Regions from separate parts of the Phyllobacterium sp. GQ127 genome, predicted to be linked through region 2. Evidence: predicted binding sites of a transcription regulator. Region 2 holds the regulator's gene; each other region holds the start of a gene.

The links. Region 2 encodes PhoB, which activates phosphate uptake and scavenging genes when phosphate is short. Its sites were predicted from a motif close to TGTCATNNANCTGTCAT; they were not measured.
Region 1: a site for PhoB is predicted at 2,656-2,672, ahead of AC6CHM_RS14365 (DUF2794 domain-containing protein). Genes of this name have one in related genera too.
Region 3: a site for PhoB is predicted at 1,986-2,002, ahead of AC6CHM_RS00970 (RNA degradosome polyphosphate kinase). Genes of this name have one in related genera too.

What each region holds. Positions count from the first base shown of each region.
Region 1 covers NZ_JCAXDZ010000003.1:476,000-483,788, forward strand. Annotated here, with positions in the region: gene acnA (aconitate hydratase AcnA) at 1-1,358, shown strand, start outside; gene AC6CHM_RS14360 (DUF1223 domain-containing protein) at 1,465-2,319, shown strand; gene AC6CHM_RS14365 (DUF2794 domain-containing protein) at 2,699-3,070, shown strand; gene AC6CHM_RS14370 (MATE family efflux transporter) at 3,159-4,538, opposite strand; gene AC6CHM_RS14375 (PLP-dependent cysteine synthase family protein) at 4,582-5,649, opposite strand; gene AC6CHM_RS14380 (type III PLP-dependent enzyme domain-containing protein) at 5,646-6,980, opposite strand; gene AC6CHM_RS14385 (ornithine cyclodeaminase) at 6,971-7,789, opposite strand, start outside.
Region 2 covers NZ_JCAXDZ010000003.1:216,487-224,275, forward strand. Annotated here, with positions in the region: gene AC6CHM_RS13055 (chloride channel protein) at 1-581, shown strand, start outside; gene AC6CHM_RS13060 (ABC transporter ATP-binding protein/permease) at 748-2,601, shown strand; gene phoB (phosphate regulon transcriptional regulator PhoB) at 2,765-3,451, opposite strand; gene phoU (phosphate signaling complex protein PhoU) at 3,468-4,196, opposite strand; gene pstB (phosphate ABC transporter ATP-binding protein PstB) at 4,220-5,035, opposite strand; gene pstA (phosphate ABC transporter permease PstA) at 5,050-6,789, opposite strand; gene pstC (phosphate ABC transporter permease subunit PstC) at 6,782-7,789, opposite strand, start outside.
Region 3 covers NZ_JCAXDZ010000001.1:179,283-187,071, reverse strand. Annotated here, with positions in the region: gene AC6CHM_RS00970 (RNA degradosome polyphosphate kinase) at 1-1,899, opposite strand, end outside; gene AC6CHM_RS00965 (zinc-finger domain-containing protein) at 2,081-2,326, shown strand; gene AC6CHM_RS00960 (FAD-dependent monooxygenase) at 2,323-3,585, shown strand; gene AC6CHM_RS00955 (amino acid ABC transporter ATP-binding protein) at 3,719-4,522, opposite strand; gene AC6CHM_RS00950 (amino acid ABC transporter permease) at 4,535-5,692, opposite strand; gene AC6CHM_RS00945 (amino acid ABC transporter permease) at 5,695-6,888, opposite strand; gene AC6CHM_RS00940 (amino acid ABC transporter substrate-binding protein) at 6,995-7,789, opposite strand, start outside.

The DNA.
Region 1 (7,789 bases), 260 kb from region 2:
TTCTGATTGCCGCTGGCCTCCTCGCCCGCAACGCAGTTGCCAAGGGTTTGAAATCCAAGCCTTGGGTCAAGACTTCGCTCGCCCCCGGCTCGCAGGTCGTTGCCGCCTATCTGGAAAGCGCAGGTCTGCAGGTTGAACTCGACAAGCTTGGCTTCAATCTTGTCGGCTTCGGTTGCACCACATGCATCGGCAACTCCGGTCCATTGCCTGCGCCGATCTCCAAGACCATCAATGATAAGGGTCTGATTGCTGCTGCTGTTCTTTCCGGCAACCGCAACTTCGAAGGCCGCGTATCGCCGGACGTGCAGGCTAACTATCTTGCATCGCCGCCGCTGGTTGTCGCTTACGCTTTGGCCGGAACGGTTACCAAGGATCTGACAACCGAGCCGCTCGGCGAAGATCAGAATGGCAATCCTGTCTTCCTCAAGGATATCTGGCCTTCCAGCCATGAAATCCAGGAATTCATCACCAAGAACGTTACCCGCAAGCTCTTTTCGGCAAAATATGCGGATGTGTTTAAGGGCGATGAAAATTGGCAGAACGTTAAAGTGCCAGCCGGTCAGACCTATGCATGGGATGACAATTCCACCTATGTGCAGAACCCGCCTTACTTTGTCGGCATGGGTAAAACCCCGGGCATTGTCAACGACATCAAGGGTGCGCGCATTCTTGGCCTGTTCGGCGACAAGATCACGACCGATCATATTTCTCCGGCCGGTTCCATCAAGGCCGCCTCACCTGCCGGGCAGTATCTGACCGATCATGGCGTGGCTCCGCTGGACTTCAACCAGTACGGCACGCGTCGTGGCAACCATGAAGTGATGATGCGCGGTACTTTTGCCAATATCCGCATCCGCAATCACATGCTGGGTGAGAATGGCCGCGAAGGTGGTTACACCATCCATTATCCAACCAAGGAAGAAATGCCGATCTATGATGCGGCAATGGAATATCGCCGCGAGAATGTGCCGCTGGTGATTTTCGCTGGCGTGGAGTATGGCAATGGCTCATCACGTGACTGGGCGGCAAAGGGAACAAATCTGCTCGGTGTTCGCGCGGTTATTTCTCAGTCTTTCGAGCGTATCCACCGTTCGAACCTTGTCGGCATGGGCATTGTCCCATTCGTTCTTGAAGAAGGTACAAGCTGGCAGTCACTGGGTCTGAAGGGTGATGAAATTGTCTCCATCGAGGGGCTTGCCACGATCCAGCCCCGCCAGAAAACATTTGCGACAGTGACATTCGCTGATGGTCAAGTGAAGCAGGTTCCTCTGATCTGCCGCATCGATACTATCGATGAACTGGAGTATCTGAAGAATGGCGGCATCCTGCAATATGTTCTGCGCGATCTGGCTGCCTGATTCGACATCATATAATTGATTTTGAAGGGCCGCCGGGCGATCGGCGGCCCTTCATCGTTGAATGGTACAGCATTCGTGATCGAATTCACCTCAAAGTGACTTCCCCTTGAATGAACGGACTCCTATCAATCTTCTGGCAACCAATCTGACAGATAAGATTTATAAATTTCACGAAGAAAGCCCCGCAATCTTGCTTACGCGCACCACTTCAAAACTCTTGGCGATCGGCCTGCCCGTTTTGGCAGCGATTGCTTATGTGGTTCCGGTCTGCGCAGAAGATGCGGGAACCAAGCCGGAAGGCGTCGTCGAGCTTTATACGTCGCAAGGTTGCGGTTCATGTCCCCCTGCCGATGCTATTCTCAAAGAACTGGCGGGGGAAGGAAAGGTTGTGGCGCTGGCTTTCCATGTCGACTACTGGGACTATCGGGGCTGGACCGACAATCTTGCTTTGCCCGAAAACACCGAACGCCAGAACGAATATCGCAAAGCCTTGAGTCTCAATGGCGTTTATACGCCGCAGGTCATCGTCAATGGACGCGAGCATATGAATGGGCAGGACGAAACGAAGATTCGCCGCCGCATTGCCGATATGCGCAATACACCCATGGGGCTGACAGTGTCCGTTTCCATTGAGAAAGCTGCAAAAAACCGGCTTCTTATTGATATAGGCTCAGGATCGGTTACGGCTAATCCTGTCCGTGTCGTCCTTGCATATTTCAATCGCGAGAGCATCGTCTCTATCCCCGGCGGCGAAAATACCGGACGTATGGTGAGTTATGCCAATAGCGTTCGTGCCATGGAAACCGTGGGCATGTGGGATGGCAATGCTCAAAAGATCGAGATCCCAATGAGTGAGCTTGCCAGCAAGAAGGCCTCAGGTTGCGCGGTGCTGTTGCAAGAGATGCTTGGCGACGGCAAGCCCGGGCCAATCATCGGTGCGTCAATCATGGCGTCCAAATAGCTGAAAGAAAAACAGGCCGGATAAATCCGGCCTGAGCTATTGGGGCATGTTGCCAAATATACTGAGATTATTGATCTGATCTGAACAATCCGCTTGGGCGGGGGGCTTGGGTAATCGAACTGCCCTGATCAAACCATCTCTGGCAACACAGCTGGATGTTCGGTTTGAATTTCGGCGGCAATGCGTAAGGAAGATGGCGAGAATGTGTCGCATCATCACCATTGGCTTCACCCCGTATTGGTTCGTGAGGTGCGGAAACGAAGGCACTGTTTTCACAAAATTTGCGCAGTAAGAAAATTGCAAGCTTGTAAAATTGTCCAGATGGGGTCACCTTATTGTCATCCAGGTGTCACACGACAAATTCAAAGGCGGTTGATTGATGGAAAGCAATGCAGGTGGCGACGATTCGCAGCGCCAGGCGAAACTCATCCCCCTCGTTCGAAACAATGATTTGCCGATTACCTTCGACCGGCGCGAACTCAATCAAATTTTGCGTGTTTATGGGTTTATGGTGTCCGCTGGCGAATGGCGGGATTATGCCATTGACCATCTTTCCGACAGGGCAATCTTTTCGGTTTTCCGGCGCACCAGCGAAGTCCCGATGTTCCGCATTGAAAAGAACCCGAAACTGTCACGCAAACAGGGTGCCTATAGCGTTATCGCCGCAGGCGGCCTTATTCTTAAACGCGGGCACGAACTCGACAGGGTCTTGCGCATTTTTGACAAGACGCTGAGCATCGTACGCAGCTAGAGCAGGCCCGCTCGATAGTGCATGCCAAATCTGCCAAGCGCGATCTTTGAAACATTGCTCACGCATGGCTTTATCTTTCTGAAGCGCATCAGCCCGATATTATCTGGAAAGCTTGCTGATTTTTAGAAATGGCCAGCCGGGCGGTGTTAAGCTCCGCAATAAAGCGCCACCATAACAGAATGCTTGTACTGCCAAAGCCAAGGCACAACCCGAACCAGATGCCATAGCTGCCCCATCCGAACCCGTATGCGCACAACACCATCGCGGGAATGCCGATAAGCCAGTAGCCCACAAGTGTATTGAACAGGGCCACTTTCGTTTTTCCAAGCCCACGTAGCAAGCCGACACAGATATTCTGTGAGCCTTTGAAGAATTGGTGCGCAATGGCGAACCATAATAATGTGGCTGCCGCCCCGAACAGGGATGGATCGGCCCGGCCACCGAGAAATGGAAGCAAAACTATTTCAGGCAGGAACACGTAGACGAGGCCGATAATTGCCATTGCACTGAAGCTGATCGCGAATGTTCGTCGTGCAATAGCGCTGACCTGATCTGCCTGCCCCTTGCTGACCGTCCTGCTCACAAGAATTGATGAACCTTGCGAAAGGCCAATATTGAGCTGGTAAACAATATAGGCAAGTTGATTGACGATATTGGAAGCCGCCAATGCTAATGGCCCGAAGGTTCCCATGAAAACCGTTGCTATCGAAGTGATGGCTGCTTCCGAACCATATGTCAGCGTGATCGGCAGGCCCATCCGGGTAATCATCGCCAATGTTGCCGGGCGTGCCCGCCATCCATCGAGCGCAAGCAGAGGCCTGAGCGCATCATCACGCCGGACGGTTCTCAGATAGACCAGAAATGTCCATGCCTGAACCAGGGTGGTGGCAAGGCCAATTCCAGCCAATCCAAGCGGAGGTATCCCGAGCCAACCATAGATGAAGATCAGGTTCAGGCCAGCATTGACGGCTATGGATATTATCGTAACGGTCAATAAGGAACCGGCGCGGCGCATGCCGACCGCGAACTGCCGCAACACGTTTAGCCACAGCATTGGCAGCAAGCCCGGGGCCAAGGTCAGCATGATCGGCTTGGCCAAAGTTGCCACCGCAGTCGCTTGGCCAAGGAAAGTCAGGATTTGGCTGAAAATCACCAATATGACGCCGGCAATCGTCGCCGCAATTGTTGCAATCAACATTGAGGCACACAGCAGGTCGCGTATTTCGTCAGTCGCGACGTCGTCAATTGCAGATGTTCCGGTACGTTTCTCGCTGCGTCCGACCGAAGCAGCAATGAGATTGCCAACCCCCGTCACCATACCAACGCACATGGTACGCAACTGGTTATAAAGCAGCAGCGAAAGGCCCCCGGCTGCAACGGCCTGAACACTGATGAAACCCATCATCAGCAGATCGGTGCTTGTCAGGGCAACCTGGGCAAACTGGATACCTGCAATGGGCGCAGCCAAATCCAGAATTTCTTTATACTGTCTGAAATTTATCGGCATCGCTTTAGGCCCACAACGTCGTCGGAGGCACTGATGCCAACCTTATCGATTCAATATAGGCGTCAAAAAGCTGGTCAAGGCGACGATGCGCCGGTTTGTCCAGAAGCTGCCGCTCGTTAAGCCAATCATCATTGAAAACGCTGTCGAGATATTTTTCTCCGGCATCACAAACCAGGACGACCATAATGCTCTTTGGCTCCACGAGCGCCAAACGTTTGAGAGCAACGTGGATGGCAGCGCCTGCAGTGCCGCCAACGAGAAGGCCGGTTCTGCGCGCCACCACACGTGCCGCCGTGAACGCATCAATATCGTTTACTGTAAGGCCCTCATCGATCAGTTCGTGCTCGACATTGGGTCCAACCGTAAAACCGGCCGGCGCTCCGGCCCCGGTCTGCCAGTATTTGCCCGGGGCTCCGCCGAAAATAATCGATCCGGCAGGCTCCACGCCAATGCTTGTCACATGAGAACCGAGACGATGCAGTTCTTTGACCGTTCCACACAGTGTTCCCCCTGTTCCCACCGCGCCAACCAGATAGTCGATATCTGTTCCAACATCCCGAAGCAGTTCCATGGCTAGCCCGGTATAGCCCTCATTATTGCTCGGATTGTAGTGCTGATCCGGCCAGAAAGCGCCGGTAGCCTTTACAATCTCGCCAGCTACACGGCGTCTGGCAACCGTGCTCGGACCCTCGGTATTGCTTTCCACGAATACAAGCTCGGCGCCCATCGCTTGCATGACCCGCAGTTTGTCGCGCGAGGCATGATTATCCACAACGGCCGTAAATTTATAACCACGCTCAAGAGCGATCAATGCAAGCCCGGTTCCTGTATTGCCCGAGGTTGGTTCAACAATATGTCCTCCTGGTTTGAGCTTGCCATCGCGCTCGGCCGCAAGAATCATCTCCCGGGCCATCCGCACTTTACATGAGCCGGTTGGATTAAACTGTTCCAATTTCAGCAGCAGCCGGCTGCCCGAACCGGTGCGCGACAGCTCCAATAATGGTGTGTCGCCAATCAGCTCGGAAGATTTGGTTTTAATACGTTCAAAGGAAGGATTGCTATACACATTCATCGGTCAATCCTCCACGTAAAACGCTCATTGTCCTCGGTCACGACGATCTTGGGGGGCAAGGCAAGCTGGTGAAACTCGCTTTCATTTTTATCCATCTGATAGCCGGCAGTATTGGGGTAGATGATGTGGTCGCCATAACGAGGTGGCGCAGGGAAATTGATTTTCCGCCACGTCAGGACGTCATATTCCATACAGCTCGATCCACCGATCGCCGCGCTGACGGGGTTCTGTGGCCGAGCCTCTCCGTGTTGAACAAGAAATGGTGCAGGCAGAAACTCACTGTTCTTCCATTGCTCGGACAAGCTCATGCTGATCCCTGCAACCGTAACGATCCCGTGTTTGTCGTTCTGTTTATATCCCTGCACAGGAAAGACGGTCATCCCCGCCCCATCCAGCAGAGCTCTTCCAGGTTCCAGATAGAGCTGAATTTGCGCATCAGTGAGGCGCGAAGCCAAAGTGCCAGTCGTGGCGGGTGATTGGAGTACGGCATCCAGCATCGCGGCGCCGGTTGGCGACTGGTAGTATGGATAAAAGTGGTTAAAGGTCTTCCCGGCGTGAAACTGTGACGGGTCCATTGCTTCAAGAAAGGAATGCCAGTCCTGCTCATCGATATAATGACAGGCAAAGCCGCCGCCAATTGAGATAGCGGCACTGGGAAACCCTTGCTTGCGCGCTTCAAGGCAGCGATCAATGAGCGCCAATGCCAATTCAGCACGCGGAGCGACCGCATAGCCATCAAGGTGGAAAGAATAGCCATTCATGATGACGTATTCACGGGATTCGGCGCAACGCTTCAGCGCAGTATCCAGGTCTGCCTGGTTCAGCCCAAAACGACTATTGGGCGCACGGGGAGGCAGCACCCGCAGCAAAATCTGCAATGGAACAGAATACTTGGCAATGCTGATTGCCCGTTCCAGTTCGTCCAAGGCGTCAATAGCGACAGTTGCTTTATGGCGGCAAGACAGCCAGAGAAGATCATCACTCTTTGCTGCTCCCGTAACACCGATATTACTGCCGCAAATACCGTTTGCCAGAGCGTGAACAAATTCCGGGACACTGGCAACATCAACTGAGCCGCCCAGTTTTGCCACTTCGCGCAACCACGCTCCCGCTTTATTGGCCTTCTTGCCGAAATAGACATGCCCGCTCACATTGCGCTGTTTGAGAATAGTCTGGAATGACTCGAGATTGGCGGCAAAACTATCCGGGTGGATGAGATGAAACGGGCCCTCGATTGCATTGCTGATCTGGCGCAGAAGGGTGGAATCCTGCCTTACAGCCTGCGCCCAGGGGCGCTCCAAGGCGCGTACGGAGTTGAGGCCTATTTCCATAGCTCAATCCTGTTTCCGCGTCCGGCGGCGATGGCTCTTGTTGCAAGTGCATGGGCAACAGGAATGTCTGTGATGATCATGCCGCTGCTGAAAGCAAATACGCGGTCCTGCTGTGAACGGCGTCCGCTTTTGCGGCCGACAATGATATCAGGCAGTTCTGCATCAATTCTGGCAATGCCATCGGGTCCGGCAAGACGTTTTCCCGTGACGCCCAGCTGACCTTCATTTGTCGCAATGGCATAGTCGGCATCACCCAGCGCTCCGCCTGCGACGCCCTTGCTTGCGACCGAAATTAGCAATCCACCCTGTTTCAGCCATTTGGTCTCAACTTTGGGATGGGCGGCACGACCCGAGGCGGCGATCACAATGTCAGATTCGGCAACTGCTGCGGGAACATCCGTTACCAGCTCGATGCTACGACCCGGAAAATAGCGTGCAAACATTTCCAAGCTGGCAGCTATGCCGTCCGGGTGCGTCCCGAAAAGCCGCAGCGTTTCGATATCTGGAAGAGCGGTCAAAAGAAAAGGAAGCGTATTTATGCCCTGTGCTCCGGTTCCAATCATCAATGCAGAATTGGCATTCTCTTTTGCGCAACTCCTGGCAATAAGTGCCGTTGTTGCAGGCGTGCGCAGGCCGCCTACGCGATGGCAGTCCATCAACGCAAATGGCAAACCGGTTGTGTCATCGTAAAGGCTGATAGTGGTGTAATATTTTTCCGCGCTCTCGGCGCCTTGACGGTACGAGGTTTTGAACCCGGCCTGTTGGAGTGCGCCATCATAACCAAGCATTGAATAGGCAACGGCATCGCG
Region 2 (7,789 bases):
TGGAAATCACAGGGGACTTTCCGATAACGGTTCTTGTGCTTGCCGCTGTCATTGCGGCATCCATTACAGTCCGGAACACATTCGGCTACTCCTTTGCCACATGGCGCTTTCACTTGCGGGGTGAAAGCATCCGTAGCGCCCATGATGTGGGTTGGATTCGCAATCTGACAGTGGCCAAGCTGATGCGTACAGATGTGCGCACGGCTTCCGACAAGATGAGCATCAGCGAATTCCGTCAGGAGTTTCCGCTCGGCTCAACGCAACGTGTCATCATTGTCAGCGATGAGAATAAGTATGTCGGCATCATAATCGTTGCGGAAGCGCATTCAGGCATCACGGAGACAACCGATGAAGCGCAACCTATTGGCCCATTGATCAAATATCAGGGTGAGTATCTACAACCGCAAATGAATGCGCGACAGGCCGTACGCCTGTTCGACAATGCCGAAGCCGAAGCTTTGGCCGTCGTTAATGACATTGTGGAACTGAAGGTCGTCGGGCTTTTGAGCGAAAGCCACACGCTGCGGCGATACAGTGAAGAGCTCGACCGGCAACGCCGACACGTGTCCGGCGAAATCTGATCGCTCATCATATTCGCAAATTTTAACCCCATTTTAACCACGGTTTGTTGCAATGCGTAACATTGTGTTACTGTAATTGGAATCAAACCGGGGCAATCTCTTGCAATCAGGCACCAAGTCAGTTGGGAAATCATCTCCCGTCAACGGAAACTCCGCATTGGCATCAATGTGCAGCTTCTGGGGACTGCTTAGGGCGTACTGGACCTCCGAGCGCTGGGTTGAAGCCTGGACGCTGACAATCGCCATTGCGCTTTTGACCGCCGCAGCCAGCAAGGCCAGCGTCTGGATGGCGATGGCGTCGGGCGAGTTGATCAACTCGCTGGTCGATATACACGACCCTTTTGTCGTTAATCCGCTCAATGTGATCCTCGCAAATGCCGGTATTCTCGTTGCAATTGTTGCAGTCAAGGAAATTGGCTTCATCGGTGTCCGTCATCTCCTTTCGACAACCTTGCATCGTAAATGGCGCGGCTGGCTCAATGGCCGCTTCGGTGAGGCGCTGCTTGATGAACAGCACACACATTATCATTTGCAGCAGGGAAGTTCGGCGGAGCAGACTCCCGACAATATCGACCAGCGCATTCAGGAATCCATCAAGGGAATGACCGGCGGCGCCATTGGGCTGGCCATGGGCGTGCTGGGCGTCACAATGTCCATTCTTTTCGTGGGCCAGAAACTCATTGAACTTTCAACGCCAATACCCGGCCTTGATTTTCTTGGAGATTATGGCAGTGCCACGCTGGCCTTTACGGCCATTGCGCTCTACGTGCCGGTCAGCACATGGATTGCCATGCGTATTGGTCGCGCTCTTGAAAAACTCACCCTCGCCATGCAGCAATCCGAAGGCAGTTACAGAAGTGAGCTGACCACATTGTTGCGCCGCAGCTTTCAGGTTGCCGCTGCCAATGGCGAGACTGTTCAAAAGTCGTTAAATGACAAGCTTTACAGAAGCGTCGACAATAATTGGGGGCGTTTCAATGTGTTCGATGCCTGCTATATGTCGTTCACCTCGATCTACAATTTCTTTTCCGCCCGTATTGTCGCCTATATACCCGGTCTTCTGCCCTATATGGGTAATACGATCAGCTTCAAGAACTATATTACCGGTTCCGAGCTTGTTGGTTCGATGATCAATGAATGCTCCTGGTTTATCCATGTCATGCCCGCAATTGCCAATTTGAAGGCAAATGCACGGCGCGTTACCGAATTGGCCCAAGCGGTCGAGCGTGTCAGCCAGCCCTCGGAATATTATCGGTCCACCGGTGTCAGTGAGTTCAAATTTGCAACACAGCACGAAGCCTTTGGCGTCTCGGTGCGGGGACTTGAATTGATGCACCGCGACAGCGAGGCCAAGGCTTTTCTCACGCTTGGAAATATGCGGTTGCGCAAGGGCCAATGGGCTTACATCAAGGGCGATTCCGGTAGTGGAAAAACCTGTTTGCTCAAAGCAATGAACGGGCTTTGGGGCTATGGCCGTGGTGAAATCTTTTACCCGAAAGATGCGGCAACGATGTATGCGGCGCAAGAGGTCAAACTTCCCGGCGTCTCGCTGAAACAGCTCGTATGCCTCCCAATGGATGAGAGCCGTTTTGGCGATTCCTCCGTTGCGGCCGCCCTGCACCGCGCCGGCATGGGCGACTTTATTGAAAACCTTGGTGAAGAATGCCGCGATGGCACGTCTTGGGACCAGCTCCTGTCGGGTGGTCAGAAGCAGAAACTGGTGCTTGCGCGCATATTGCTGCACAAGCCTGCGGTTTTGTTTCTTGATGAAGCAACCGGCGCGCTGGACCCGGACTCCAAGATCGCCTTCCATCAGGCCATCAAGGATCATTGTGCCGGAACCACCGTCATCAGCGTGATGCATGAGATCGAAGCGCCACGCTCGGTTACCGGCGAAAACTTCTATACGCATATTTTGGAGATCAATGGCGGCACAGCTATCCAGCGGCCACTTCTGGAGACATTGGTCGAGCCAGATCCGCTACGAGCAACAAACTTCCCGCTGATTGCCGCCGAATAGCCCTTTTCGGAACACGGCACTTTTTGTCCGGCAGAAGCAGTTCTGTTTAAATGAGACTACCGGTCATTTGCGCAAGCCGTCTCTAGCGCAAATTGGCTCATATAACGCCAATTCTGTTTCCCGGCCGAGACAGGAATTCGATAAAGAAAAACGCGATTTAATCCTATCCGAAGGAATAGCCTGCACCGCGTACGGTCCGGATCGGATCAAGCGATCTGCCAATATTGATTGCCTTGCGCAAACGGCCAACATGCACGTCAACCGTACGGTCATCGACGTAAATATCCGCGCCCCATACATTGTCCAGGAGCTGTCCGCGCGAGAACACCCGGCCTGGGGACTGCATCAGGAATTCCAGCAGGCGGAATTCTGTCGGTCCGAGCTTGAGTTCACGCTCTTTACGGAAAACCCTGTGCTGTTCGCGGTCAAGTTTCAGATCTCCAAAGCTCAACACATGCGACAAGAGACTTGGATTGACCCGGCGTAGCATGGACTTGATGCGTGCCAGCAATTCCGGTGTCGAGAACGGCTTGACCATGTAATCATCCGCACCGGTTGAAAGACCGCGAACACGCTCGCTTTCTTCACCGCGCGCGGTCAACATGATGATCGGCAGGATTTCTGTCTCGCGCCGAGCACGCAGGCGGCGGCAAAGTTCAATACCGGAAAGGCCTGGAAGCATCCAATCGAGGATCAGCAGATCCGGCACCTTTTCGCGCAAGGCGATTTCGGCTTCGTCACCACGGCTGATGGTTTCGACAATATAGCCTTCTGCCTCCAGATTATAACGCAGGAGAACACTGAGGGCATCTTCGTCTTCAACGACTGTGATTCTGGGAGCTATAGGCATGGTCTGCTTCCGGCAATTATGGCGTTACTGGCTCGTCAAGAATAACGGTATGCGACTGATCTTCCTTCGGGCGTTCCGCCGGAAGCTGTGTTCCCGTTACAATGTAATAGACCGTCTCGGCGATATTGGTGGCATGGTCACCGATGCGCTCAATATTCTTGGCGCAGAACAAAAGATGCGTGCAAGCGGATATATTGCGCGGATCTTCCATCATATAGGTCAGGAGTTCGCGGAACAGCGACGTGTAAAGCGCATCAATCTCATCATCGCGTTCACGGACGATATTGACCTGTGCCACCGAGCGTGTTGCATAAGCGTCGAGAACATCCTTAAGTTGTGTCAATGCCAGTTCTGCGATGGTCTGCAGGCCGCGATAGACAGAGAGCGTCTGGCGCGTATCGTTGACGGCTACGACACGCTTGGCAATGTTCTTGCCAAGATCGCCGATACGCTCAAGATCGGATGAAATGCGGATCGTGCCGATTACTTCGCGCAAGTCGATCGCCATTGGCTGGCGCTTGCCGATGATGGTGATCGCCTTTTCGTCAATCTCGCGCTGACCGGCGTCGAGGATAAGGTCATCAGAGATCACGCGCTGGGCAAGCGCATTGTCCGAATTGACCATGGCCGACACAGCCTGTTCGACCATGCGCTCCGCATGTCCGCCCATCTCTGCAATCTTGTGCGTCAGAAACTTCAGTTCATCGTCATAAGAGCGGACGGTGTGTTGTGCTGTGTCAGTCATTGTCTAACCCTCTTCCCGTGAGATCAACCGAAACGTCCGGTAATGTAGTCCTGCGTGCGCTTTTCGGTAGGGCTGGTAAACATCATTTCAGTGTCACCGACTTCAACAATATTTCCAAGATGGAACATTGCCGTGCGTTGCGACACGCGTGCCGCCTGCTGCATTGAGTGCGTGACGATGACGATCGTGTAGTTCTGGCGCAATTCGTCGATCAGTTCTTCAACCTTTGCCGTCGCGATAGGATCAAGCGCCGAGCAAGGCTCGTCCATCAAAATCACTTCCGGACTGACCGCAATGGCGCGCGCGATGCAAAGACGCTGCTGCTGTCCGCCGGAAAGACCGGTGCCAGATTCATGCAGACGGTCTTTCACTTCCGCAAACAGGCCTGCGCGCTGCAGGCTTTTTTCCACGATTTCGTCGAGATGACTCTTGCTTTTGACAAGACCATGAATGCGCGGGCCATAGGCAACATTTTCGAAGATCGACTTCGGAAATGGATTTGGCTTCTGGAACACCATGCCGATACGGGCGCGCAACTGAACCACGTCGATCTTGGGATCATAGATATCGCGCTCATCAAGCGTGATATTGCCCGTGACCCTGCAGATCGAAATCGTATCATTCATGCGGTTCAGGCAACGCAGGAAAGTCGACTTGCCGCAACCCGATGGTCCGATAAGCGCGGTGACTTCCTTTTCCCTGATATCGAGACTGACTTCAAAGAGCGCTTGTTTGGCTCCGTAAAATACGGAGACGTTTTCGCCCTTCATCTTTATCGCAGGCTGGTTCGAGGAGTTATGCAATTTCTTTTCCACATCAACTTCGGATAACATGTTCATGTCCTTGTACCTCATTACCAGCGACGTTCAAAACGTCGGCGCAGCATGATCGCCGCAGCATTCATCACGAATAGGAACACCAGCAACACCAGAATGGCTGCGGCAGTCTTTGCCTGGAAGGCGACTTCAGGAAGGTCGGACCACAGATAAATCTGCACCGGCAGCACCGTCGAAGCGTCGGTTATCCCACCAGGAATATCGACGATGAACGCGACCATGCCGATCATCAGCAGCGGAGCCGTTTCGCCCAGAGCATGCGCCATGCCGATAATCGTGCCGGTCATGATGCCGGGCATGGCCAGAGGCAGCACATGGTGGAAGATGGCCTGCTGATGCGATGCACCGACGCCCAGCGCCGCTTCCTTGATTGAAGGAGGTACGGAGCGAAGTGCAGCGCGCGATGCAATGATGATTGTCGGCATTACCAACAGTGCCAGCACCAGCCCGCCAACTAAAGGGGCGGAACGTGGAAGGTCAAAGAAATTCAGGAACATCGCCAGTCCGAGCAAGCCGAAGACAATTGATGGAACGGCTGCAAGATTGTTGATGTTGATTTCAATGATCTCGGTCACGCGGTTTTTCGGCGCAAACTCTTCAAGATATATGGCAGCGCCGACCCCTAGTGGCAGGCAGAGTAGCAATGTTACGGCGAGCGTCCAGAGCGTTCCGGTCAATGCACCGCGAATACCTGCAAGTTCAGGCTCACGCGAGTCACCCGAGGTGAAGAAGCGGGTCGCAAAAGCACGTTCCACCAGGCCCTCGGACTTCATCTTTGTGAGCCAGATCGCAGCCTGATCCTGCACGCGGCGGTTTGATTCCGGCGTGACAAGCGTCAGCATGGACCAGCTGCCGGGAGCAGCAGCTTCGGCGCTTGCAGGTGTTATCAGCTTGACGCCATCAATACCCGAGGGGCTGATCTGGCTCGCCTTGATCGTCCCGCCATTAACGTTGACAAGCAGGCTTGGCAGCTTCTCATCCAACTCAATAGCGACATTAGTGTCGGTGATGCGGGCATTCAGCGTCTGCGCCTCTGCTTTGATCGCATCGATCTGGCTTTGCAACGAGCTTGCTGCATTTGCATCAAGGCCAGGGATCAGCTTTTCAAGACGTGCGGATTCTGTCGTCAACTTTTCCAGACGCTCAAATAGAAAACCCTGCATTTCCTGAAAAGCCTTGGCGAAATCATCACCCGTTGAACGCAGCGAATAGGTCTCGCCGTTAAGGGTCTGGGAAAGCGTTCCCGTCCCTTCCAGCACGATTTCCGATGTCTGATAACCCTTCAGGAACTGATCTGCATCATCTGAAAGCAGAACAGGGACGGTCACTTCCTGACCGATCAGCGAAGGATTACCCGAAATCATGCGGCGGAAATCGTCGGATGCACCTGAACTGAGCAGGCCATTCAACGCGCGACGTTCCGCACGGGTTGAAACATCAGGAAACTGAGCAGCCAATGCGTCACGAATGATCTTGTCGTAATTACCAGCAAGAAGCGTCACAGGATCGCGGGTATTTTGTGGATCCAGTGCCGCCTGATCTGCGGTAACCTTCAGATCCACCCGATATTCTGAAAACGCGGGCAAGCCCTTGAACAGAACATCGAGCAGAACAACCGACAGAAACAGTGCCGTCAGAATAATTGCCGCGATCCCGTAGAACTTGAAGCGCCGCTCTGCGCGGTAGCGCTTCTTGACCAATGCATCGCGTGGGTAGTCGGTAACGGGAATGCCGTTGGATATGGTGATGTCAGTCATATTGTTCCCGATATCTCTTGACGATCTGGAGCGCGATGAAGTTGAGGACAAGCGTGAAGAAGAAGAGCACGAAGCCGAGAGCGAAAGCCGAGAGCGTTTTGGCACTGTCGAATTCCTGATCTCCAACCAGAATGGTCTTGATCTGCACGGTAAAGGTCGTAACCGCTTCGAGCGGATTGAATGTGAGGTTGGCAGCAAGTCCGGCTGCCATGACCACGATCATCGTTTCGCCGACTGCACGGGAAATTGCCAGCATGAATGCCGACACGATGCCCGGCAAAGCCGCAGGAAGGATAACCTTCTTGATGGTTTCGGACTTTGTTGCGCCCATCGCATAGGAACCATCGCGCAGGCTTTGAGGCACGGCATTGATCACATCATCCGAAAGCGACGACACGAAGGGGATAATCATCATGCCCATGACAAGCCCGGCAGCGAGTGCCGATTCCGACGAAACCGAGAGACCGAAGGTTTCGCCCCATCCGCGGATGAATGGCGCGACTGTCAAGGCAGCGAAGAAGCCGAGCACAACAGTAGGCACACCGGCCAGAATTTCGAGAATAGGCTTCACAATTGCACGCGTGCGCGGGCTGGCATATTCAGCCATGTAGATCGCTGCAAACAGGCCGAGCGGACCAGCAACTGCAATAGCGATCACAGTGATCAGCAATGTGCCGACCACCAGCGGCACGATGCCAAATGCGCCGGATGAACCGACCTGATCAGCCCGGATCGCCGTTTGCGGCGACCATTGCAGACCAAACAAAAAGTCGATCGGCGATACTTTGGTGAAGAACTGGATGGTTTCGAAAACCACGGAAAAAACAATGCCGATTGTCGTCAGGACAGCAATGGCCGAACAGGCCAGCAAGACATATTTGATCAGTCGCTCGACGCTGTTTCGCGCGCGAAACTGCGGCCCGATCAGACGAAAACCCATCATTGCGGCGGCCAATGCAAGGGCAACGCCGCCAATCAGCAATAACCAGCCAGTAAGGCT
Region 3 (7,789 bases), on a different contig from region 2:
CATCATATCGGCTGAACCGAAATAGACCAGAGCGTTTTCCGATGGGAGCGGCTTGCCATTGCCAAAACAGAAAATACGGCTGTGTTCAAGGAAGCGGCCCACGATGGACTTTGCGCGAATATTCTCCGAAAGCCCTGGCACCTGCGGACGCAGGCAGCAAATGCCACGCACGACGAGATCAATTTCCACGCCGGCACTGCTGGCTTCATAAAGCGCATCGATAATCTTCGCATCGACCAGCGAATTCATTTTCATCCAGATTGCGGCAGGACGGCCAGCTTTCGCATGGGCGATTTCCTCGGCAATATGCTGAAGAATGCGAGGACGCAGCGTGATCGGGGAAACGGCAAGCTGCATTTCGCCGGAAGGCGGCGTATAGCCTGTGATGTAGTTGAAGATTTGCGCCACGTCGCGGCCAATCGAAGGCTCGCATGTGAAGAACGACAGATCCGTATAAATCTTTGCGGTGATGGGGTGATAATTGCCGGTGCCCAGATGCACATAGCTGCGCAACTTGTTTTCTTCGCGGCGCACGACCAGCGACATTTTCGCATGGGTTTTCAACTCGATAAAGCCGAAAACGACCTGTACGCCAGCGCGCTCCAGATCGCGGGCCCAGCGAATATTGGCCTCTTCATCGAAACGCGCCTTAAGTTCGATCAAGGCAGTAACGGACTTACCGGCATCTGCGGCATCAATCAGCGCACGCACGATCGGGCTATCATTTGAAGTACGGTAAAGTGTCTGCTTGATTGCAACGACATCCGGATCGGCAGCGGCCTGACGCAGAAATTGCACCACGACATCGAAGGATTCGTAAGGGTGATGGACGATGATGTCTTTCTCGCGAATCGCTGCGAAGCAGTCGCCACCATGTTCCCGCACACGTTCAGGAAAACGCGGATTGTAAGGAACAAACTTCAGGTCCGGGCGCGCAATGCTGACAATTTCCGAAATCATATTGAGCGCAAGCAGACCGCCAAGCACGCTGATACGATTATCCGGCACACCCAGCTCCGTAGCCACAAAGCTGCGCAGGGATTCAGGCATTTCATCATCAAATTCGATGCGGATCACCTGACCGCGGCGACGGCGCTTCAGGGCGCTTTCGAACAGGCGAACCAGATCTTCCGCCTCTTCTTCAACTTCAATATCGCTGTCACGGATGATGCGGAACGTGCCGGCACCCTTGACCTCATAGCCAGGGAAAAGCCGCCCGGTGAAAAGGCTGATCGCATCTTCAAGAGATAAGAAGCGGTAGCGACCGCTATCATCCGGTATCTGGATAAAGCGCTTGAGCGCCTGCGGCAGGCGCAGGAGCGCCGTCATTGGGCGGTTATCCGTGCTGCGATTCAGCAGCATGGCAATGGTGAAGCCGAGATTCGGGATAAATGGAAAAGGATGCGCCGGATCAATGGCCAAGGGTGTTAGCACAGGATAGATGGTTTCGAGAAAATGATCCTCCAGCCATTCCTGCTCAGCTTTGGTCAAACGATCAGGCCGAACAATCTCGATGTTCTCCCTGATCAATTCCTCGCGCAAGGCACTCAGACGCAGCTGCTGGGCGGCTTGAAGTTTGCCGACTTCCTCGAGAACGAATTCCAGCTGTTCCTGCGGCGTGCGTCCATCATCACTGCGACTGGAGACGTTTTCGCGCACCTGCCCGGCCAGACCGGCAATGCGCACCATGAAGAACTCATCCAGATTGGCAGCCGAAATAGACAGAAAGCGCAGGCGCTCAAGCAAGGGCTGATGGGTATTTTGCGCTTCTTCAAGCACGCGGCGATTAAATTGCAGCCAGGAGAATTCGCGGTTGACGAAGCGATCAACGCTGGTGTGCAGATCCGGCAGAGAGACATTCTCAACAGGCTGCGGAATGGTGGGCGATTGGTCGTTCATCAATATTCTCCAGCTAAAAAAATTTCCCGCAAAATGCGGACTTAAGAGCGCACCATAGACAAGTCTTTTGACAGTTTGATAGCAATCGTCTTGAAATCGTAATCAGGATGATACAAACCGAAGCGAAAGAGAAGTCAAATGCCAAACATGCGTATTTGACGAGACGATTCAGGAGCGAAAAATGGCTGGCCACAGCATCCCTCATTTCCAGAACAGCGCAGGACATGCGACCATTGCCATCGGCGTGAAGGAATTCATGTGCGTGGGTGCCAACCCGCCTTTCGACCATCCGCATGTGTTTCTCGATCTGGGCGATGACAATGAAAAAGTTTGCCCCTATTGCTCCACGCTTTACCGCTATGACGCTTCGCTGCATGCCGATGAGACCGTCCCAGCGGGTTGCACCTATGTGGACAGGGCCGCTTGAACGCATCGCTCATCGATTTAAAGACCGAACGAAACAGGCGCGATCCCAATCCTGACCAGATTATTATCGCCGGCGCTGGCATTGCCGGATTGACGCTGGCGCTTGCCTTGAGTGCCAAAGGTTTTTCAGTTCAGATATTTGAGAAAAGCGCGACGCTGGCCGAAGCCGGTGCCGGAGTGCAGCTTTCCCCCAATGCCACGCGGATATTGCAGCAGCTCGGTGTTCTCGACCAATTAACGCCATCCTCGGTTGAACCGCAGGCAATTTGTCTTGCAGATGGTTCGAGCGGCGAAATGTTGCTTTCGCTTGATGTTGGTCATGTGGCCCGCACGAGATGGGGCTCACCCTATATTGTCTGCCACCGGGCCGATCTGCAAAATGCCTTGCTGGAACAGGCCCGAAGCCAGCCCAATATAGCTATCCAGCTGCAATCAGCGGTGACACAGTACAAGCCTGACGCAGATGGCATTATCGTTCGCGTTCAATATCACGATCGTATCGAGGAACATCGCGGGGCTTTGCTCGTAGGTGCCGACGGCGTCTGGTCGAATATGCGCACTGCCATGTCCGACATGGAGCGCGCGCGCTATACATCGACGATTGCCTGGCGTTCGACAATCGCCGCTGACCAGTTGCCAAAGAGCTTCACGTCCCTGCTGCCTCAGGGCATCAATGTTGTTGCCTGGGTTGGTTCAAACGCTCATCTGGTCGCCTACCCGATACGTTCCGGTGAAATGTTCAATTTCATTGCTGTTGCCCCGGATCGCCAAGGCGGACGGCGATGGGACGCTGGGGCTGTGCCGGAAACGCCAAGCCAAAATTTTATCCGGGAATTCAATCTTTGGCATCCCGGTATTCGCGACATCATGCTGGCGGGGAGACCTTGGACTTCATGGCCATTGTTTGAGCAGCGTAAATGCCGATACCGGATAAAGGATCGCCTGGTGCTGATCGGGGATGCTGCCCACGCGATGACGCCATATGCAGCGCAGGGAGCGGCCATGGCTATCGAGGATGCATGGGCGCTGGCATCTGCCTTGGGGGAAAATATCGCAGCATGGCCATCGGCTTTAGACGCGTTTGACAAGACCCGCAGCAAACGTATCAAAGCAGTGGTGCGGCGCGGCGCGATGAACCAACTCGCCTATCATGCCAAGGGGCCAATCGCCATGGCGCGCAATATGGTTATGCGCAAACGCCCTGCCGAAAAGTTTATCGAAGGGCTGGATTGGCTCTATGGATATGATGGCCAGATTTGAATGCAAAAACCCTCGCCGAAGCGAGGGTCATGAGCGCCCAAAAGGGCTTGCAGGCCAAATATAAGAAAAATGGATTGCAGTATCAAACAGGCGGCCATAAGGCCGCCGTTTGGTAACATTGCAGAAAACTATCTCAATGAAGAATCTGGCTGAGGAATAGCTTCGTGCGTTCGTGCTGCGGATTATCAAAGAACTCGGCAGGAGCGTTCTGTTCAACGATCTGGCCCTGATCCATAAAGATAACGCGATTTGCAACCTGGCGCGCAAAGCCCATTTCGTGGGTTACGCAAACCATGGTCATACCTTCTTCAGCAAGCTGCACCATTGTGTCGAGCACTTCCTTGATCATTTCCGGATCAAGGGCCGACGTCGGCTCATCAAACAGCATGATGCGTGGATTCATGCAGAGCGAACGGGCAATGGCCACGCGTTGCTGCTGACCACCGGAAAGCTGACCCGGATATTTATTGGCCTGTTCGGGGATTTTGACGCGCTCAAGAAAGTGCATCGCAATTTCGTCCGCCTTCTTCTTCGGCATCTTGCGTACCCAGATTGGGGCCAGCGTGCAGTTTTCCAGGATAGTTAAATGCGGGAAGAGATTGAAATGCTGGAACACCATGCCGACTTCGCGCCGAACTTCGTCGATCTTTTTCAGATCGTTGGTAAGTTCGATACCGTCAACGAGAATCTTGCCGCTCTGGTGCTCTTCCAAACGGTTGATGCAGCGGATCATGGTCGACTTACCTGAACCGGACGGACCGGCAATGACGATACGCTCGCCGCGCATCACCTTGAGGTTGATGTCCTTCAGGACATGAAAATCCCCGTACCATTTGTTCATATTGATGATCTCAACGGCAACGTCTGTCGTGGAGACTTGCAGGAGCGAATGGTCGACGTGGATTTCTTCCGGGTCGATAATGTTTTCAGTTGTCATATACGTATGCTCCTAACGTTTGTGGCCAGTGTCGAGACGATTTTCCATGAAGATGGAATAGCGCGACATGCCGAAGCAGAAAATCCAGAAGACGAAACCGGCAAAAACCAGACCGGACATGGGGGTTTGCGGCGATGACCAATTTGTATCGTTGAAGTGCTGACGCACCGTCCCGAGCAAATCGAACATGCTGATGATCGAAACAAGCGATGTATCCTTGAACAGACCGATAAAGGTGTTGACGATACCTGGGATTACCAGTTTCAACGCCTGTGGCAGAATGATGAGGCCAGTTTTCTGCCAGTAACCGAGTCCAAGCGAATCCGCACCTTCATATTGCCCTTTCGGGATGGCTTGCAGACCACCACGCACCACTTCTGCCATATAGGCCGAAGCGAATAGCGCAACACCGATCAGCGCCCGCAGGAACTTATCGAACGAAACGCCCGGCGGCAGGAACAATGGCAGCATATAGCTGGCCATGAACAGAACCGTCACCAACGGAATACCACGCACCATTTCGATAAAAATGACGCACAGCATCTTGATGACCGGCATTTTCGAGCGCCGTCCAAGTGCCAGTGCTATGCCAAGCGGCAGCGAGACGGAAATACCAACGAAGGAAATAACCAGCGTAACCAGCAGACCACCCCAAACGGAGGTTTCGACATAGGGAAGGCCGAACCAGCCACCGACCAGCAGGAAGAATGCGACGATCGGGAATACGAAAAAGAAGACGATCGCATTCAGTACCTTGTAGGGCGCTTTTGGAATCAGAAGTGGAATCAGGAGGGCAACGAACATGATGCCCACAAGATTGACCCGCCAACGTTGGTCAATGGGGTAAGGACCATACATGAACTGGCCGAATTTGGCGTTCACGAAGGCCCAGCATGCGCCGGACCAGCCATCTGGCTGCAAACCGCCCTGTGCCACGGTCGCACATACCGACCTGTTCGGCCCGACCCACGCAGCTTGAATAAATAGCCAGTTGATCAGTGGCGGTAAAAACCATGCCAGAACGAGAAGTGCCAAGACGGTCAGAACAGCATCGACCGGCGTTGCAAGCAAATTAACCCGCACCCATCGCACAATGCCGCGTTCACCCAAGGGCGGAGTTTGACCCTGCAGCATTTCCTGACGAACGAAACTAATATTGGTGTCTGTCATGATCAGCGCTCCACCAGTGCCATTTTGGCGTTGTACCAATTCATGAACAGCGACGTCAGAATACTGAGGCTCAAGTAAACGATCATGAAAATAACGACCACTTCAAGCGAGCGGCCCGTCTGGTTCAGGATCGTTCCCCCGACGGCAAAGAGATCCGGATAACCGGCTGCAATCGCGAGTGAGGAGTTCTTGGTCAGATTCAGATATTGGCTGGCCAGCGGCGGCGTGATGATGCGCATTGCCTGTGGCACAACAACAAGCCGTGTTGTCGTGCCTGCACGTAAGCCGAGAGCATGGGCAGCTTCACTCTGTCCCTTGCCAACACCACGAATGCCGGCCCGGACGATTTCGGCGATAAAGGCCGCCGTATAGAACGACAGAGCCAGATAGAGCGAGATAAACTCAGGTCCGACCTGCGAGCCACCTTTCAGATTGAAGGCGCCAAGGATTGGATAGTCCAACGTCATGGGAAAGCCTTTGACGGCCAGCGCCAACAACGGCAGACCGACAATGAGGGCAATCGCTGTCAGACCAACCGGAAACGGCTGACCTGTTGCCATCTGACGCTTATGGGCCCAGCGTCGAACCAGCAAAGTCGCCACGACAGCTATCAGGAAAGCGACACCCGCCAGCCAGGCACCCTCACCCATAATCAATGACGGAACATAAAATCCGCGATTGTTCAGATATGTCCCAAAAGGCAGAGCTATACTTTGGCGTGCCTGGGGTAACACAGCAAGCACACCGGAATACCAGAAGAAAATAACCAGAAGCGGCGGAACATTGCGGAAAAGCTCCACATAAACCGTACAAATCTTGCGGATAAGCCAGTTATGCGAAAGCCGGCCAATACCGATAATGAAGCCGATAATGGTTGCAGTGATAATACCCGCAATCGCCACAGTCAGCGTATTCAGAATACCGACCAGAAGCGCCTTGGCAAAAGTGGAATCACTGGAATAGGAGACATACGGACTGCTGCTGATATCAAAACCAGCGCGGCCATCGAGAAAGCCGAAACCCGTAGCGAGCCGCGCGCGCTGAAGATTGGCGATGGTGTTGTTAACGATCCAGTACCCCAGCACAACGATGATAAGCAGTGCTAAAGCCTGAAAAAGATAACCACGGAATTTTGGGTCGTTTAAAAGCGAAACTTTGCCGCTATCTGTGCCAGGCGAAATATCCTGCGATGCCATTGGCCCCTCATTTCTGCTAAGTTCTTGTTCTTATTATTTTTATTATTATAGTAAATTGAGAGGAGGCCAGCGCCCCCTCTCCGATTTCATCATTAGCTATATGCGATTAGCGAATTGGCATCGCGTATTGCAAGCCACCCTTGGTCCACTGAGCATTGATGCCGCGGGCAATCTTGAGCGGGCTGCCGGAACCGAGATTCTTTTCGAAAATCTCGCCGTAATTGCCAACTGCCTTGACGATGTTGATAACCCAATCATTGGTCAAACCGAGGTCTGTACCGAGCTTGGTATTGGCTTCCTGACCAAGGATACGCTTGACTTCAGGGTTTTCGCCATTCTTCAACTCTTCGACATTGGCCTGGGTGATGCCGAATTCTTCAGCAGTCAACAGGGCGTAATGAGTCCAGCGAATGATATCGGCCCATTGTGGATCGCCCTGACGGACAACCGGTCCAAGTGGCTCCTTGGAAATGATTTCCGGCAGAACAACATGGTCATCAGGAGCAGTCAGCGCCAGACGATAGGCATAAAGACCAGACTGGTCGGTCGTGTAAGCATCGCAACGACCGGAATCATAGGCTGCGTTAACCTCTTCAACCTTTTCGAACACAACAGGATTGTATTCCATCTTATTGGTACGGAAGTAATCAGCAAGGTTAAGCTCGGTCGTTGTGCCGGCCTGAACGCATACCGATGCACCCGATAGCTGAAGCGCGGAGTTGATTCCCGAAAGCTTCTTCGCATTGATCATGAAGCCCTGGCCGTCATAATAATTGACGCCCGGGAAATCAAAACCCTGTGTATCGCGGCTGAGTGTCCATGTGGTGTTGCGAATCAACACGTCGATTTCGCCGGACTGCAGAGCAGGAAGACGATCCTTTGCAGACAAGGGCGTATATTT